Regions from separate parts of the Ruegeria sp. CE12 genome, predicted to be linked through region 1. Evidence: riboswitches for the same ligand, from Rfam matches in the RefSeq annotation. Region 1 holds a riboswitch; each other region holds the start of a gene.
What was found. A riboswitch is a leader RNA that binds a small molecule or an ion and turns the genes downstream of it on or off. The one in region 1 is predicted to bind cobalamin.

Region 1 (4,435 bases):
GACTGCAACGCCCGCCAGTATAACAATCAGCGGATCAAGCTGACGCCCACGTTGCTGAGACAGTCCAAGCGTCATCAGAAACGCCAGCGCTGCACCTGAAAACGCGATCAGGGGGACACCGACGGTTTCGGTCACTTCGGACGGCAACCAGATGATCGCCGCGACCGCTGCCGCAGAAGCACCGGATGACAGACCCATCAGATAGGGGTCTGCCATCGGGTTGCGCAGGGCCGTTTGCATCAAAGCGCCAGCAAGGGCGAGCCCGGCCCCGATCAGTCCAACTGCCAATACGCGCGGGATGCGCCACTGCCACACAATCAGGGACAGCCCCCGCGGGGCATCCTCATTGCGCATCAGAATGGCTACACGATCCGACCAGCTTATGTCGGCTGTCCCCCACAGAATGCCCGCAATGGCGACAAGCACCATTACGACCATAGCCGTGGGAAACAGGACCAGGAACCGGGATTGCATTTACTCGAGTTCCGCCAGTTGGGCGTTCAGGTTCTCAACACCATCGGCAAAACGCATCCCGAGAAGGGTTTCAGAGAACGGAACTGTGACGAAGCGACCCTCTTTAACAGCGGTCAATTCGGACAAGACCGGATCGCTTTCCATATAAGCACGCTTTTCGTCCGCCGAAGACCAGCCCGCGTCGATCAGCAGGATCACATCGGGGTCTGCCTCGACCACGCGTTCCCATGCCAGATCGACCCATGTGCCTTCGACATCGTCACTGATGCTTTTCAGCCCGGCGGTTCTTGCGACCAAAGCAGGCCCTCCGCAGCAACCGATCGAGTAAGGTGTCTCATCGCCACTGTCGTAGATAAACGCCGTACGGCCAGCCCCTTCCGGGTCAGTCTGAACCGCCTCGATACGCACACGGGTCTCAGCGATCAGCTTGCCCGCGCGATCTTCAACATCGAAAATCTGCCCGATCTTTTCGATGTCGTTCAGGATCGGTTCGATGGTCAAAGGTACATCCTTCGGATGCGCTTCCTTGCAGGATGCGTCAACCAGGTAGGTACCGATTGCCAGATCATGCCATTTCTGCGCTGATCCAAGATTGTCTTCGGAAAATGCGGACCCAAAACCCGCGAACAGAAAATCCGGCTCATTGGCCAGTACCACCTCTCCAGCCGGGTATTTCTCGGCCAGGACCGGGACGGACTCAAACGCCGCTTTCCACTGGGCTGGCATTTCATCGTCCAGATAAGCGGTACCAACCATCGAACCTTCAAGCCCAAGCGCCAGCATCACTTCGGTCGCTTGCTGGTTCAGGGTAATCGCCCGTGTTGGCGCCTTGTCGAAGGTGTAATCGATCCCGCAGCTTTGTACGGTGACCGGATCGGCCTGGGCTGTAGCCGCGACAAATCCAAGCGGCATGATGAATTTAAGCAGGTTCATGGGTATCTCCTGTTTGATGAATAAGCAGTGATCGAGGAGTGGTTCCGGCGCAAAGCGCCTGAGAAACAAAGGTCCGGATGTCGTCCAGGCTCTCCACGCGATACCAATCGCCGTGTGGATAGTGGACGATCACTGGCCCGGCATTACTGGGAAACAGGCAGCCGGTTGTGGTCACCAGACATTCAGAACTTTTACCTGCATGGCCGATTTCTTTTTTGAGCGCATCCACCAGATTGGGGGCGTCTTTCAGGTGACATCGCGGGCCTGCACAAACGAGTAGATGGTGGCGAAAGGCAGGAGGGCTGTCCCACCCTTTGCCGAGCTCACCGGAAGGTTTCGGCCTAATCGGTTTCAGCAGAACATCTGCATTTGCGGCAGCCCGAATGACGTCTGAATCCATTTGCAGCGGTTTGGCGAAGAACAGCTTGGGTGTGTTTTTTGTCCGCCTGTGCAACCAGCTTGCTGCCGCATTTGGCAACCAGTTTTCGAGGCTCTGGGAAAACGGCAAGCCAATTGGACGCAACTCGATGCGCTTGGCTCCCTGCTCCGTGAGATCATCTAGAGCATGCCAAAGCCCATCACCGGATGCCTCCAACCTGACAGCGCGGGCTTCTGTAGGCGCGGCCTCAATCAGAGCGTTTGCAAGGTGGCAGAACCGGGATTGGCTGACGTAATTTGCCGAAATCAAATAGATAAATGCGTCCATCTCTGCCCCGAAACAGGAGGCAGGTCGGCACAATGCACTGGCCCGAAGATATCCATCATCTCATCCTCCTCGGGCCCTCCGCCCGGTTGGTTACATCCAGATGATGGCAGGTCTCCTGACTTGCGGATCAAAGCTTGCCGTCCCTTCCCGGATCTTGGGCGATCCAGTGGCTCTGACGGGTTGCTCACCGCTTACAGTTGCGGGGGCAGTTTCGGATTTGGACAAACGTCCGCACCGAATTCCCTTTTATCCTTGCGGCAATCACCTCAAGGAACCATCACGGCGAAAAAACACAAGCAAAGTTGATTCGACAAGAGTACGTGCTTGCTGATCGCTGGTATTTTGCCAGAACCTGCACGAGCGGACAAAGAAGTTCGCCACACTTCACTCTATATATTGACAACTTGCCCTGGTGAAACCCAATATAGTGTTGCTTCGGTTCTTTCGATTCCTGTCGAAAGCTAAGAGGGAAACCGGTGAAAAACCGGCGCTGCCCCCGCAACTGTGAGCGGAGAGTTCGGCTGAACACGCCACTGAAAGCACGCTTTTGGGAAGGCCAGACCGAACGATGATCCGCGAGCCAGGAGACCTGCCGCAAGCTCGAATGATAACCACGAACGGAGGGTTCGGGGGCGTTTGACGGGCCTGTTTGCCCATGGCGTCCTCGGCTTTGATTAAAAGGACAGAGGATAAATGAGCATTACCGTATATTCCAAACCCGCCTGCGTACAATGCACCGCGACCACCCGAGCGCTGGATGCAAAAGGCATCAATTATGATGTCGTGGACCTGACGCAGGACGACAGCGCCATGACCCATGTGACCGAGCTGGGCTATCGCCAGGCACCAGTCGTTGTGGCCGGCAGTGACCACTGGTCGGGCTTTCGCCCGGACATGATCGCCCAACTGGTTTGATCTATGACTGCGCCGATCCCGGCGCTGGTCTATTTCTCATCGAAATCCGGAAACACCCACCGCTTTATCTCGCGGCTGGGCCTGACCTCTTTCCGCATTCCAACTGGGATGGACCCGCTGCCGGACCCTGAAGATCCTTATGTTCTGATCTGCCCGACCTATTCCGACGGCGAAGGACGCGGGGCGGTTCCGAAACAGGTGATCCGCTTTTTGAACGACCCGGCCCGCCGCGCCGGGATCATCGGGGTGATCGGTACAGGCAACCGTAACTTTGGTGCGACATACGCCTTGGCTGGTCGCATCATCGCCCAGAAATGCAAAGTGCCGCTGCTGTATTCGTTCGAGCTGGCGGGCACTGACACAGACATCGCCCGCGTCCGCGCAGGGCTGGAAAAATTAGGGAGACACCAATGCTCGACAGCAGCGTAAACGAGCAGGACTATCACGCGCTGAACGCGATGCTGAACCTCTATGATGGTGAGGGGAAGATCCGCTTTGACGCGGACCGCATGGCCGCGCGGCAGTATTTCCTGCAGCACGTGAACCAGAATACCGTGTTCTTCCATTCGCTGGACGAAAAGCTGGGATACCTGGTGTCCGAAGGCTACTATGAAGAGGCCGTGCTGGACCAGTATTCCAAGAACTTCATGCGCAAGATCTGGGATGCGGCCTATGCCAAGAAGTTCCGTTTCCCGACCTTTCTGGGCGCGTTCAAGTATTACACTTCGTACACGCTGAAAACCCGAGATGGGCAGCGCTATCTTGAACGCTACGAAGACCGCGTCGTCATGACCGCTCTGGCGCTGGCGCGCGGAGATGAGGCGCTGGCCATGTCTTTCATGGAAGAGATCCTCGAAGGCCGCTTCCAACCTGCCACACCGACTTTCCTGAACGCAGGCAAAGCCTCACGTGGTGAGCTGATTTCATGCTTCCTGCTGCGGCTTGAGGACAACATGGAGAGCATCGGTCGCGGCATCAACTCGGCCCTGCAACTGTCCAAGCGCGGCGGAGGTGTTGCGCTGCTGCTGACAAACATTCGCGAACATGGCGCGCCGATTAAGGGCATTGAAAACCAGTCCTCGGGCGTAATACCGGTGATGAAACTTCTGGAAGATAGTTTCTCCTACGCCAACCAGCTGGGCGCGCGTCAGGGCGCTGGGGCCGTCTATCTGAACGCGCATCACCCGGACATCATGCGCTTCCTCGACACCAAGCGCGAAAACGCGGACGAGAAAATCCGCATCAAGACGCTGAGCCTTGGCGTGGTGATCCCTGACATCACTTTCGAACTGGCGAAGAAGAACGCCGATATGTACCTGTTCTCGCCCCATGACGTGGAAAAGGTCTATGGCGTGCCGCTCTCGGAAATCTCGGTGACCGAGAAGTATCACGAGATGGTCGATGACA
Region 2 (4,435 bases), on a different contig from region 1:
ATCGAAATCGCAGAACACGCCTGTTTCAGTGGATGTAGCGAACCAACGTCGATCGGCCTGCAGGGCGAAGGCATGGCGTCATATGTTTTTTCGGGTATCGATATCGTTGCAGATGCGGATGATATTGCTGCGACTTGTCGAGCGTATCTGGACAGCCCCGCTGGCTGGATCGAAGACGCCCGACCATGCGGACGGCTTCGCTTGTGTTTGCGGGCGCGTATTCCGGCGCTTTAGTCCACCTGTACAGTTACCGAAGCACTGACCGGCACATCTTCGACCATCAGCGGGCTGTGGCTGTTGGCATTCAGCGATACCTTAATCTCAACCTCGCCCTTGGGCAGATCGGAGATGTGCATCCAGTTGCCATAAAGGCGGGCGAGTTTCGTGCCATTCACATAGACATGCGCGTGACCTTCACCGGGATTGTCCGCAGCAGAGGCGTTTTCGGGCGCAAACCGAAAGTTCTGAGGCATGACGTGCAGGTTCCATCCGGCCATTGGGTCCTGCGTTACCGCAATTTCCAGACCGGGCGCATCCTGACCGGCAGGCAGGTTGATGGCGGTCGAGTGATCATGCGCCATGGCTTCGGCATGAGAACCGCCATGTTGATTGGGGTCCGCATGGTCGTGGCCGTCAAATGTGACGCCATTGGCCGCGGCGAGAACGAAACCAGCGCCTCCGCCGAAGACCAGACCAATTGCAAAGAGGGCAAGTGAACGTGCCATTTCTGTTCCTTGAGCCAAAAAAGAACCCGCCGGGCGGGGCCCGGCGGGATGACATATTGGGGTATCAGGCTGCCGCTTCGGCGCGTTTGCCTTCGCTTTGCCAGAAGTAACCGGCAAATGCGCCAACCAGAACCCATGCGACAAGGCCGATGCCAAAGGCACGTGCGGCAAACAGAGCACCGATTTCGGTTGGGACCGGTCCGGTGAAGACATCCGGTTCGGGTGCGCCGATCAGATGTGGAGCAACGAGCAACGCTGCCGCAATCACGTAGCTGATGATGTTGCCACCAAACGCAATCAGCCACATGGCAACCGCCGCAGCCGCGACGGTGGCGAACCACCAGACTTGCCGTGCGTAAACATCTGCAGCAGCAACGCCAGGAACTTCGGGTGCCAGGCTAAAGCCGGGTGCAAAGTGAACCGCGATAAAGCCCGCCAGACCCCACAGAACACCTGTGCGACCATCGATCTTGTGACCCTGACCTTCGGCCACAGACATAAGGGCAACCAGAACCAGTGCGTAACCGGTATAGGTGAGCATGGTGAAGATGACGCTCAGCGCGTCGCGTGTCAGCTCAGAGAACATGCCCGGTAGCTCGGGATGGGCCGTGACAGCTTCTCCGCCGAAATGCACCAGTTCACCGGACTCATAGAGCTCGGCGTGCAACAGAACGGGTTGCACAAATACAAGCTGCAGCAAGGCGGCAATCAGCCCCGCTGCAGCACCAGCGAACAACGCGCTGGTCAAAATGCGACTGAACATCTGCTTAGTGGCAGGGGAAACCGGTTGCGTGGCGCACGTCATGTGCCGCGTCATGCAAGCCAGATGCCTGAACATGGCCGGTCAGGGTGATGATACCCAGGCCCAGAACCACTGCGAACATTACCGGCAGAAAGCCTGTCTTTGCAGCAGATGCTGTTTGAGTTTGTGTCGTCATTTCTTGTCCTCCAGTGCCGTCGCACCCGACGGCTGGTGTTTCTACGTTCGCCTGGCAGGTCTCCTGGCTCGCGGGTCGGTGCCTCTGTTCGCCTTCCCCCCGAATTCGGGAGTGGCTGGTTGAACAGGGGCTCACCGCTTACAGTCGCGGGGGCGGCTTTGGCTTTGACCTCAGACGAAGTCGCACCACATTCCCTCTTAGCATCCGGATGTCTCCGGCAGGACCAGACCCGGTCATTTAGCCGCGAAGCACAGGTTTGCGCAATCGCCATTTGCGACGTTTTGCGTCAATTCACACGCTTTTTCAGAACGTAGATGTCCATGATCCAGCCATGATCAGCCCTTGCCTGTGCACGAGTTGAGAGAATCTCATCACAAACTTCGGACAAGTTTCCGTTGATCAGGATTTCTTCTTCCATACCGACGTAAGCGCCCCACCAGATGTCATAATTTGCCATATCAAGGCTCTGGAACGAACATTCGCCGTCCAGCATCACTGCGACGGTTGAAGCAGCCTCAGGCCAACCCTCGTCCCGGATACGGCGACCGGTTGTAACGACATAAGGTGCGCCGATATCGTTGATCGGAATCCCATGTGCTGCGGTCAGGGCCTGCAGGGCCGTGATACCGGGAATCACCCGTTTGATCGGTTGCGGTGAGAGACGCGCAGCGATTCGCAGCGAGCTGTCATAAAGTGAGGGATCGCCCCAGATTAGTAGGGCCACGTATTGTGCATCAGGATGGGATGCGATCGCTTCCTGCCAGCGCAGTGCTATTGCATCATGCCATTCATCCACCCCACGTAGATAGCCATCATCGGCCCTACGCGTGGGGATGTCGAAATAGGCGATTTGCGGAGCCGCTTCAGTGACTTGAGAAATGATCTTCTCACGTACGCCGGCAAGATCTGCCTTGTTCTCACCCTTGCGCGGGATCAGGATCAGATCAGCTGCACGAATAGCCTCGGCACCCTGAAATGTCACGTGATCCGGATTGCCTGTACCGATCCCTATCAGGCTCAGTTCATACATTATCGAACTCCGCCAGCGGTCCATAGAGTATCAGTGCCGGGGCTGTTCCGATTTCAGACTGCAGCCGTTCCGACAACGCTCCGATGGTCGAGCGGTGCAGCGACTGATCGGGTGTCGAGACAGATTCTGCCATCAGCGCGGGCGTGTCCAAAGGCAGACCATGTGCTTGCAGCGCCTCAACAAGTAGCGGGAAAGTGCGTTTGCCCATGAAAACAACTGTGGTCGCCCCCGAATCCGCCAACGCCGGCAGGTTCAAATCTTCGGGCAGTTTGCCGCTGACATCGTGGCCGGTGACAAATTGTACACGGCGAGCTGTCAGGCGGCGGGTCAGCGGAATGCCTGCGGCTGCCGCGGCGGCGACGGCAGATGGAATTCCGGGGATGATTTCATACTCGATCCCCGCCGCCTTCAGCGCGACCAGTTCTTCTTCAAGCCGACCGAACATACCTCCGTCACCTGATTTCAGGCGAACGACATGGGCACCGGTTTGTGCATAGTCGACCAGCAGACGGCTCACATGATCCTGCTTGGGTGAGGGGCGACCAGCACGCTTTCCTACACCCACCAAATCTGCGTCCTCGCGGGCGTGGGTAAGAATAGGTCCGCTACTGAGATCGTCGAACAAAACCGCATCGGCCTTTTGCATCCGGTCAACGGCCTTGAGCGTCAGTAGTTCCGGATCTCCGGGGCCTGAGCCAATGAACGAAACGAAACCGCTCATGCTGAGGCCTCTGCGATCAGATGAAAGAATGTGCCGGTGACGTTGCCCCGAACTGATCCTGTCTGCGGTCCTTCCGCACCTTCTGCGTCAAAGACTCGCGCAAGAGGGGCATCGGGCTGTTCGACAATAGACGAATAATGGAACTCGTGCCCGCGAAGCGCTGTACCAACCGCGAAACCGGGCATCTTTGCCAACAACTCGGCTTTGCGATACCCGAGGTTGAATTTGCGCTTCTCATAGGAGGTCACAAGACCGAGTAGTCCCGCCATTTTGTGTGGCGTACCTTCCTTGTCGATCAGCACGTCCCCCAAAGCCATGTATCCACCGCATTCACCATGTACTGGACGGGTTTCCGCGTGCTTGCGTAGACCAGTCTGGAAAGTGTCAGCGACTGCCAGAGTGCCGGCATGCAACTCAGGATAACCTCCTGGAAGCCAGACAAGATCTGCATCGTCGGCAGGCGCTTCATTGGCCAACGGCGAGAATGGCAGGATTTCAGCACCCGCAGCACGCCAACCTTTGAGAAGGTGCGGATAGGTAAAGGAAAATGCTTCGTCCTTGGCCAGCGCAATCCTTTGGGCCGGGGGGCGCGGCAGCGCGGTCGGAGATGGCCCATTGGGGCCTGAGGAGGCAGCCTCCCTGATCGCATCCAGATCCACATGTTCACGCAGAAAGGCCGCGTATCCGGCAATCGCGCTTTCCAGATCAGGGTGCTCGACCGCTTGTATCAATCCAAGGTGCCGCTCTGGCAAAGTTAGATCACCCCGACGCGGCAACACACCCAACACCGGCAGACCCGCACGCTCCATACCCAGACGTGTCAGGCGTTCATGCCGCGGGCTCGCGCAACGGTTTAGGATCACACCGGCAAAAGGAAGGTCCGGATTATACATTCGGAACCCCAGCGCCGTGGCTGCCGCGGATTGCGCCTGACCACCAACATCCAGCACCAATACGACAGGCCAGCCCATGCGCTGGGCTGTTTCAGCGCTGGACCCATGGCCCAGTTCGCCGGGCTTGG
Region 3 (4,435 bases), on a different contig from region 1:
AATACCGGGTCATCTTCAGGGTTGCCCCAGACGGTTTTCAGATCTGAACGTAATTGCTCGGGCAACTGGGCAAGTGCGGTGAGGTAATCCTGCAGCGGCCACGAAATGCGGGCGTCCAGCAGAGTTTCGGCAATCGGCTCTGCGGGTGCAGTGTCATAGCCTTCATCCTGCAAATCGGCCAGCATCGCCTCGGCCGAGGCCAGTGCATCAAGGCCCACCGCATGGGCCATCTGCCAGTCCTTGCCGGGATAGGTGGACAGCACCAGAGCGGGCACTTGATCTGCTTTGGGCCGGTCATTCAGGTTCAACCAACCAGTTACACGGTCGATGATCGCTTCGATCCGTTCAGGTTCAGCCCGATGGGCAAAGCGAGAATACTCAAGGTGCGGGTCGTGTTTGCCGGGCTCTTTGAAAGAGGCGATACCGGCCGAGATACGTCCATCCACTTCGGGCAATACCACGTGCATGGCGAGGTCGGCAGGCGAAAGACCGCGTTCCGCCTCAGCCCATGCTTTGCGGCGCGAGGTCGCCAGAGCAACCTGAAACACTGGCACATTAGCAGCGTCCAAGGGAGATGTCCCCGACGCGCCTTTGCCCGAGAATGAAGTGGCATTGATGATTGCGGATGGGTTCAGGGCAACAACCTGTTCACGCAGCCAATCGGCGGCTGCGGGCGCTTTCAAAGATGGCGCGAACAGCCCAACCGCGTCCAGACCACGGTCTCGTAAGCTGCGGATCAAGGCTGCGATCGGCGCAGTGTCCGCCGAGGTCAGATAGGCCCGATAGAAGCTCACAAGGATGCGCTTCGCCCCGCCCGAGAAGGCCTTGTTTACCGGGATAACGCCGCGATCGGGGCACCAAGCTCCGCATTCTGGCAGGGTTTTTGCACCCATCACCGGCCCGGCATAAAGCCCCGCGGCCAGTGCCATCTGGGCCAGCGCAGCTTGCGCGGCCACTTCTCCACCGGTGTCACACAGATGCGCGAGTCGGCGCAGCGTCGAAACTGGTAGCGTTGAATAGTCGTCCAACCGCGTATCTTCACGCCCGTCAGCAGGCAACACAGCCAGCGCGATGCCTTTGGATTGTACCAGCGCCAGAACTTGCTGCAACCCGTAGGACCAATACGGCACGCCGCCGATCAATCGGATCAGGATGCCCTTCGCGCCCTCCAGCGTCTGTTCAACATAGGTATCAACTGACAAGGGGTGTTTCAGTGCGGTCAGGTTGGCCAGCCGCATCGTCGGCATCCGCCCCTCGGCACCGCCACCGCGATGCCAGCCTGCCGCGAAAGCGCCAAGGTCGCTGTCCGAGAAGGACAGCACCACCAGATCCGCTGGGCTCTGGCCCAGATCGGTCGGGGTTTCGGTTTCTTCTAACCCGTGGCTTTCGCGGAAGACGACATGCATAGCTTACTCGGCAGCCTCGGCTACACCTACGAGGATATCGCGGATCGCAGCCTCTTTGATGTCGTCATGCTCGGCAATCACGACCAGACGCGAGCGGCGCTCCTCGCCGGGTTCCCATGGTCGGTCGTATTGGTGACGCACACGCGCACCTACAGCCTGCACCAGCAGACGCATCGGTTTGCCCTGAACGGCAGCATAGCCTTTGACACGCAGGATGTTCAGCTCGTTCGCTAGACGTTCGATATTGGCGACCAGTTGAACCGGGTCGGTCTGTTCTGGCAACTCGACAATGATGCTTTCGAAATCGTCATGCTCGTGGTCGTGATGGCCGTCGTGATGCGACGGGCGAGCCTCCATGTCATCTTCGGCTGCGGCTTCAAGACCCAGCACGACTCGCACGTCGACAGCACCTTCGGCAACTTCGACGACGGGGAGGGGACGCGGAGCTTCGGCGGCGATGATTTCTTTGGCCTTCGCCACACCTTCGCGGCCAGCCAGATCGGGCTTGGTCAGCAGGACGATATCCGCGCAGGAAATCTGATCCTCAAACACCTCAGACAGCGGCGTTTCGTGGTCGATCGAGTCATCGGCTAGGCGCTGGGCGTCCACCGCCTCAACGTTCGGAGCAAACCGACCGGCCGCGACGGCCTCGGCATCGGCCAGAGCGATCACGCCGTCGACGGTGATTTTCGAGCGAATATCGGGCCAGTCGAACGCTTTCAGCAGCGGCTTGGGCAGGGCGAGGCCGGAGGTTTCGATCAGGATGTGATCGGGGCGCGGTTCCAGCGCCATCAGCGCCTGGATGGTGGGGATGAAATCATCGGCCACGGTGCAGCAGATGCAGCCATTGGCCAGTTCCATGATGTTTTCCGCCGGGCAATCGGGAATGGCGCAGGATTTCAGGATGTCGCCATCGACGCCAACGTCACCGAATTCATTGACAACAACGGCCAGACGTTTGCCCTGCGGGTTCTGCATCAGGTGCTTGACCAGTGTGGTTTTGCCCGAGCCCAGAAAGCCGGTGATTACAGTAACGGGAAGTTTTTCGAGGTTGCTCATTTCAGGGCTCCAATCGGGGGAATGCGGGCCGCACAGTTTTTGCGGAAATGTTCAGGGCGCTCACGCCATTTCACAAGGCCGTCTTCGGTGGCGAGATATTTGGTGACGCCTTCGACGATGGTCTCGACGTGGTCGGTTTCGTTGAGGTTCTCATACACAAAGGTCCAGCGGGATGGTCCGCCACGCAGTACGATCGAACACCCCTGATCGCAGTTCGAAAGGCATTCAACGGCCTTAAGATCAATGCCATCTGGCAGCTCGGCCTCGGTCAGCGCTTTATGCAATAATGTGCCGGGGCGCTGGTCATCTTCCTCGACAGGAAGGCCACGCCGGCAGGTGGTGCAGACCAGCAGTTCAACTGGTGTCGTCTCGGTCACGTCTCTCATCCCCCCTTCACGGTTTTCGGGGGACGGGGTATGCGCGGGCCTTGGCCCGACACCGGAACACCCCGTCCGGTCTGGTCTTCGGGCGTTGGCAGGTCTCCCGGCTTGCGGATGTCAGAGGTATCCTCTGGCAGGTGTCCTGCCTTCCCGGCCTGCAGGCCAGTGGCTTTGGGCACCTTCTCCGGTCACGGTCGCGGGGGCGGCTGCATTTGACGGCATTCCATACCGCTGATGCATTCCCTTTTCATCTGCTTGCACAGACACCAACGAAAGGGACATGCGGCAAGCAAAGGGGCGTTGTCAAGCGAATGGAGGCGCTCTCAGATCACCGGGATGGAAAAGCGACTTGCAGTGGTCAGTCAGCGGCATCCGCTTTGATCCGTTCTTGCAACCAGGTCTCAAAGAGGCGGGCAGAGGCCGTCGGGCGGGGCGCGCCATCTGAGCGGATCAGGTAATGGGACTGAGCAAAGGGAATCGGTGGTCCGGCGATCTGCAAGGGCGCACCCTGCGCAATCGCATTCCGGGCAAAGCGTTCAAGGATTGTGGCGTAGCCTGCCCCCGCCATCACAAGTTGCAACGCGGTGACCGTGGTATCTGCCGAATACTGAGACTGAAGTTCAGGCTGGTGAATGCCATGTGCCTCAAAGTATCGCGCCCAGTTGTCTTCATACCCAAGGATATGGATCAGAGGACTTTCACGGAACTCTGCCTTGCTTGGCGCTGTGGTGCCGGATCTGCAAACCGGAACAAGGCATTCATCCGAAAGCTTCTCTGCCCTGAGCCCCGGCCAGTCGCCATAGCCCAGCCGAATATCGATATCCACATCGCTAGAACCCATGGTGTCATTCCAGATGTGAGTCACCAATCGCACAGGGATATCGGGATGTTGGCTGGTGAATTCAGGTAGTTCGGCAGCCAGCCAATAAGTCATGGTTGAAATTGCCGCGCGAATGGTCAGCGTCTGCTGAGACGCTGGGCCAAACAAACTGTTGGTCGAAAGGGTTATGTCAGACAGAGCGCGCCGAACGGTCAAAGCATAGGATTGGCCAAGCTCGGTCAATTCCAGTCGTCTTGCCTGTCGAGTGAAAAGAGGTTGGCCCAACTCGGCTTCCAATGAGCGGATATGCAGGGATACCGCGGTTTGTGTCAGACCCAGTTCTTGCGCGGTTGCGGTGAAATTCAGATGCCGAGCGGCAGCTTCGAAACTACGCAGCCAGGAAGGGTTTGGTAAACGATCCATTTATCACCAAAAATTTTTGCCCATAAGATCGATTATTATTCGTTTCATTTGTGGGTTATCAAGGTGAATACTCCGCGTGAAAACGGTTCGGGCATAGCCCACAGGGAGGATTCGCAATGAAGGTTGGATTTATCGGTCTGGGGAATGTGGGGGGTAAGCTCTCGGGTTCGTTGCTGCGTAACGGGGTTGATTTGACAGTTCATGATCTGAACCCGGATCTGGTTGCTGAATTTGTTGCGCAGGGTGCCAAGGCTGCTGAAGGTCCGGCGCAACTGATGCGGGATTGTGATGCGGTTATCACCTGCTTGCCATCCCCTGCGGCATCGGATGCCGTGATGCAGGAAATG
Region 4 (4,435 bases), on a different contig from region 1:
AGCTGGTCTAAGCACATCAACGATGCGTTGTACGAGTTCGGCCAGGAGGCAGAGGTGATGTTTGCTTCTCACTCCTGGCCACGGTTCGGCAATGACCGCATTCAGGAAGTGATGCGGGCGCAGCGCGATACCTATGCCAACCTCAACAACGGCGTTCTGAACCTCGCCAACAAAGGCGTCACCATCAATGAGGTGCACAATGTCTATGAGGTGCCGGAAAGTCTGCAACAGCAATGGGCGGCGCGCAGCTACCACGGTTCGGTCGAGCATAACAGCCGCGCGGTTATCAACCGCTATCTGGGGTATTGGGATGCTAACCCGACCACGCTGACACCGCTTTCGCCTGAAGACAGTGCTCCGTTGTTTGTCGAGATGATGGGCGGTGCCGAACCGATCATGGCGAAAGGGCAAGAACTGGTCGATGCCGGCAAGTATTTGGAGGCGACCGAGATCCTCAACAAACTGGTTTATGCCGAACCGCAGAACCAGGCTGCCAAGGACCTGCTGGCCGACGCGTTCGAGCAGATCGGGTACCAGAAGGAAAGCCCGTCGGTCCGCAACTCATTCCTGGGCGCGGCCTATGAACTGCGCAACGGTATCCCACAGGGTGCCACCATCGAAACCACCGGTCCGGATACGATCAAGGCGATGCAAACCACCATGTGGCTGGATTTCCTCGGCATCCGCGTCAACAGCGAAAAAGCGGCAAACATGGAGTTCACCATCAACCTGTCGATTCCCGATCGCGATGAGAACATTGTGGTTGAAATGAGCAACGCCACCCTGACCCATATCGTTGATCAGACTGCGGAAAACGCCGACCTGTCGATCAGCCTGAACCGCGCTGATCTGGAAAAGGTCATGACCGGCGAACGTAAGCTGACCGACATGCTGGCAGATGGAACCGCCAAATCTGAAGGCGATACCGAGATCGTAGCACAACTGGCCTCGACACTTGATCAGTTCGATCTTGGCTTCGAACTGATGCCGGGCACCGGCGCGCAGGATCTTACCCCTGAGGCAAACGACTTTGCCCAGCCTGCGCTCGCGAATTCCAACGGCGGCTGATAACCCCATCAGTTAGCTGACTCGGGTTCGCAGGGTTGGCTTTCGCCTTGGAAGGCGGGTTTTCCCGCCGGAAGACGGGCCGTCGCAACCGGTCCGTCTTTTCCTCATTGCTTTTCCCGATTATTTTTGTCAGTTAAATACCGACCTAGTCAGATTCTCTGGATTCACGCCCGGTCACCGCCCTGCCCGACGCTGACCAAGAGACAACCAGATAATGACAAAATCGCTTGCTGACCTGCTGGCCATGGATGCTGTTGCCAGCCGACATGGATGTGCATTGAAACCGAAACTCCGCGAGGCCATCGAAGCCGACCTGCGGTTCCCTGCACATGCCACCGCACCCCGCCCGGAAACAGAGCTGACCGCAGATGAGCTGCCAGAAAACGTGCTCAGCCTGTCGGCGCATTCCCCAAATTCTGAAAGGAAGCGCGCATGAGCTTTTCAGTCTATGGATCAAACGGCGACAGACCAGCTGCGGGCAGACCAGACTTCGATGATTTTGAGCTGGGACTGTTGCCTGTTATGCGACACTTCATCCTCAGTTTTGCCGATTCCGATACGCAATCGTGGCAACACGCCTATTCCACGGCCATCGAACGCTGGGGCGTTGATCAGGGCCTGAACATCGCTCATCTGATCTATAAAATCGTCAAGGTCACGTTGCATTGCCGCCCGGCGGGGTTGGCCTTCAACGACCCGCTTTGCCTTGAACAGCGTGGGTCACTGACATGCGATGAGCTTGCGCTGATGAAGATGCTGCATCACATGCGGCGCGACAACACGCCCGAAGCGCGCGATGCCGTCAACCTTGTTACCGGCGGCTATCCGGATGCCCATCTGATTCAGGCTGGTCTGACGCTTGCCAATCGCTTTCCGACCGGTAACGACAGACGCGGCGACACCTCCCGTCGGCCGATGCTTCGGGCCGTGAAGTAAAAACCTATCCCCGCGTTGACCAAGCCTTCAGCTGGCGCTTGACAACGCTATCGACACCAGACTAGCTGACACGAGATGGTTCCCGACGGTTTGCCCGAGGGATGAAAATGGGAATACGGTGCGGTGCGTTCTGCGTACCAATGCCGTGACTGCCCCCGCAACTGTAGGCGGAGAGCGAAGCCAAAAGACCACTGGCCCAAAGGCCGGGAAGGTTGGCCAAGCATAGACCCGCAAGTCAGGAGACCTGCCATCAGATGTTTAACCAACCCGGGGCGGGGCGTCCTGGAAGGAGGCTTTGATGGCGCGTAATCTGCGTGTGTACATAAACGGCACCTTCTGTCCGCACTTGGCAACAAGTGGAGCGGACCATGCCGGAAGCAACTGAACCCTTCGTTTTGTGTTTTCAGAATTGGCAACGGTGGCGCTTCGCAAACACGCCCTGCAGTGAATTTTATGTTACGTTATTACATTGCTAATTATTCAGATTGACAGTAAGTGGAGCGCGTAATGCCAGAAAACTCTGATCATTTCCTGTTGATTTGCGAGACCTGTCAGGGCTCGGACAGTGCCGATGCGCTTCGAGCGGCGATTGCGGATAAGCTTCCGTCCTGCTTCGCCATCCGAGGGGTTTCCTGCATGGCTGGCTGTTCACATCCTACGACTGTTGGCTTTCAGGCAGCGGACAAAGCGCAATACCTGTTCGGTCGCATTAGTTCAGCGCAGGACATTGAAGCGCTGGCCGCGTTTGCCTGGCAATATCAGGACAGCGCTGACGGCTGGACCAATGCTACGGACAGACCCTCTGCCCTTTACACCAAAACCTTGTCGCGCATGCCGCGCATCTTGTCTGGAGGTCAGGCATGACATTTCTGGTTGCCGAAAATCTCGAGTATTATGCATTGAACGGTGATGTGCTGCTGCAGGGTGTGTCCTTTGATCTGGACGAGGGATCAGTACTGGCCATCGCAGGCCCGAACGGCGCAGGCAAAACCACCCTGCTGAACTTGCTATGTGGTGTCGAAACCATCGCGCTCGGGGATGTACTGATACGCGGTCAAAGCCTGCGATCGCTATCGCCTCAGGATCGCGCCCGGACCATCGCTGTTGTAAGCCAACAAGAGTTGCCCGATGGACGGTTACGACTGAGAGATTACGTTGCCTTGGGGCAGATTCCCATCAAAGGCGACCGATCTGCAGATGAACATAAACAGGCATTGGACAGGATATTTGACCTGACCGAGCTGCATCATCTGGCAGGCAAGCAGATGTCGACCCTGTCCGGAGGCGAGCGTCAGCGCGCGCATATTGCGCGCGCTTTGGCCCAAAACCCGTCGCTGCTGTTTCTGGACGAACCCACCAACCATCTGGATCCCGACGCCAAGGGGCGCATGCTCTCGCTGGTCGCCGATCTTGGTATCACCGTGGTCATGATCGTCCACGACCTGGTCATGATACCAGAATTCGCCACCCATGTTGCGTTGATGAAATCCACCCGACTGACGGGTTTTGGACCGGTCAGCAACATCCTGACGCCACAGCGCGTGCGCGAAACCTTTGGCGTCGAATACCTGTGTTTTCAACACGAAGACCGGGTGATCCCCGCACTCGACATCCGAAAAACCAAGCTTACAAACTGACAGGAGCTTTCCATGAACCTGAAACTCTGGCCCGTGGCGCTGATCATCGGCCTCGCCACCAGTGCGGCCGCACATGAGGTCACCGTAGACAATTGCGGCGAACCGCTTGTTTTTGACTCAACGCCCGAACGGTTGGTCGTACACGACATGAACATGACCGACATGGCCTTTGCGCTTGGCCTGCAGGACAAGATCGTTGGTCTGACCGGTATCACCGGATGGTACAAGACCAGCCCGGAATTCGACACGCTGCGCGGTGACATCCCCGAGCTGGCGCCGAAATACCCCACTGTCGAAAATCTGGTAGCGGTAGAACCCGATCTGTTCTTTGCCGGGTGGTATTATGGCATGAAGCCCGGCGGCGAAGTCACTCCGGACACGCTGGCCCCGTTCGGTATCAAGACCATGGTCCTGACCGAAAGCTGCGTACACCTGAACAAGGACCGCCCCGAAGCCAGCATGGACCTGTTGTTCGATGACGTTCTGCGTCTGGGCAAAGTCATGCATGTTGAGGACAAAGCCGAAGCTCTGGTCGATGGCTGGAAGGGCCAGCTGTCCGCCATCGAAGCCAAAACCGCAGATCTGGCGAAACCACGCGTCTTCCTGCTGGATGGTCCGGCTGATGCGCCTTTTACCGCGGGCAAGTTCGCAATCCCTGACGCGATGATCACCGCCGCTGGTGGCGAAAACGTAACCCATGATCTGGACACCAGCTGGGGCCGCACCTCGTGGGAGGCCGTCGCCGCCACGAACCCTGAATTCCTGGTTCTGCTGGACTACCAGACCGGCAACGG

Region 2: another riboswitch for cobalamin. It lies ahead of ACR0IO_RS05070 (CbtB domain-containing protein); the one in region 1 lies ahead of ACR0IO_RS09050 ((2Fe-2S) ferredoxin domain-containing protein).
Region 3: another riboswitch for cobalamin. It lies ahead of ACR0IO_RS05140 (DUF1636 family protein); the one in region 1 lies ahead of ACR0IO_RS09050 ((2Fe-2S) ferredoxin domain-containing protein).
Region 4: another riboswitch for cobalamin. It lies ahead of ACR0IO_RS12560 (DUF1636 family protein); the one in region 1 lies ahead of ACR0IO_RS09050 ((2Fe-2S) ferredoxin domain-containing protein).

Annotation. Positions count from the first base shown of each region.
Region 1 is NZ_JBQFRS010000003.1:76,695-81,129, forward strand. It holds gene ACR0IO_RS09040 (FecCD family ABC transporter permease) at 1-474, opposite strand, end outside; gene ACR0IO_RS09045 (ABC transporter substrate-binding protein) at 475-1,407, opposite strand; gene ACR0IO_RS09050 ((2Fe-2S) ferredoxin domain-containing protein) at 1,394-2,113, opposite strand; cobalamin riboswitch at 2,202-2,407, opposite strand; cobalamin riboswitch at 2,533-2,724, shown strand; gene nrdH (glutaredoxin-like protein NrdH) at 2,807-3,028, shown strand; gene nrdI (class Ib ribonucleoside-diphosphate reductase assembly flavoprotein NrdI) at 3,044-3,457, shown strand; gene nrdE (class 1b ribonucleoside-diphosphate reductase subunit alpha) at 3,439-4,435, shown strand, end outside.
Region 2 is NZ_JBQFRS010000002.1:51,490-55,924, forward strand. It holds gene ACR0IO_RS05055 (DUF1636 family protein) at 1-234, shown strand, start outside; gene ACR0IO_RS05060 (hypothetical protein) at 231-725, opposite strand; gene ACR0IO_RS05065 (CbtA family protein) at 790-1,488, opposite strand; gene ACR0IO_RS05070 (CbtB domain-containing protein) at 1,493-1,663, opposite strand; cobalamin riboswitch at 1,700-1,905, opposite strand; gene cobF (precorrin-6A synthase (deacetylating)) at 1,950-2,693, opposite strand; gene cobA (uroporphyrinogen-III C-methyltransferase) at 2,686-3,414, opposite strand; gene ACR0IO_RS05085 (cobyrinic acid a,c-diamide synthase CobB) at 3,411-4,435, opposite strand, start outside.
Region 3 is NZ_JBQFRS010000002.1:64,412-68,846, forward strand. It holds gene cobN (cobaltochelatase subunit CobN) at 1-1,406, opposite strand, end outside; gene cobW (cobalamin biosynthesis protein CobW) at 1,410-2,465, opposite strand; gene ACR0IO_RS05140 (DUF1636 family protein) at 2,462-2,851, opposite strand; cobalamin riboswitch at 2,922-3,131, opposite strand; gene ACR0IO_RS05145 (LysR substrate-binding domain-containing protein) at 3,204-4,088, opposite strand; gene ACR0IO_RS05150 (NAD(P)-dependent oxidoreductase) at 4,205-4,435, shown strand, end outside.
Region 4 is NZ_JBQFRS010000004.1:333,459-337,893, forward strand. It holds gene ACR0IO_RS12545 (alkyl/aryl-sulfatase) at 1-1,068, shown strand, start outside; gene ACR0IO_RS12550 (hypothetical protein) at 1,283-1,504, shown strand; gene ACR0IO_RS12555 (hypothetical protein) at 1,501-2,004, shown strand; cobalamin riboswitch at 2,064-2,270, shown strand; gene ACR0IO_RS12560 (DUF1636 family protein) at 2,512-2,868, shown strand; gene ACR0IO_RS12565 (ABC transporter ATP-binding protein) at 2,865-3,641, shown strand; gene ACR0IO_RS12570 (ABC transporter substrate-binding protein) at 3,654-4,435, shown strand, end outside.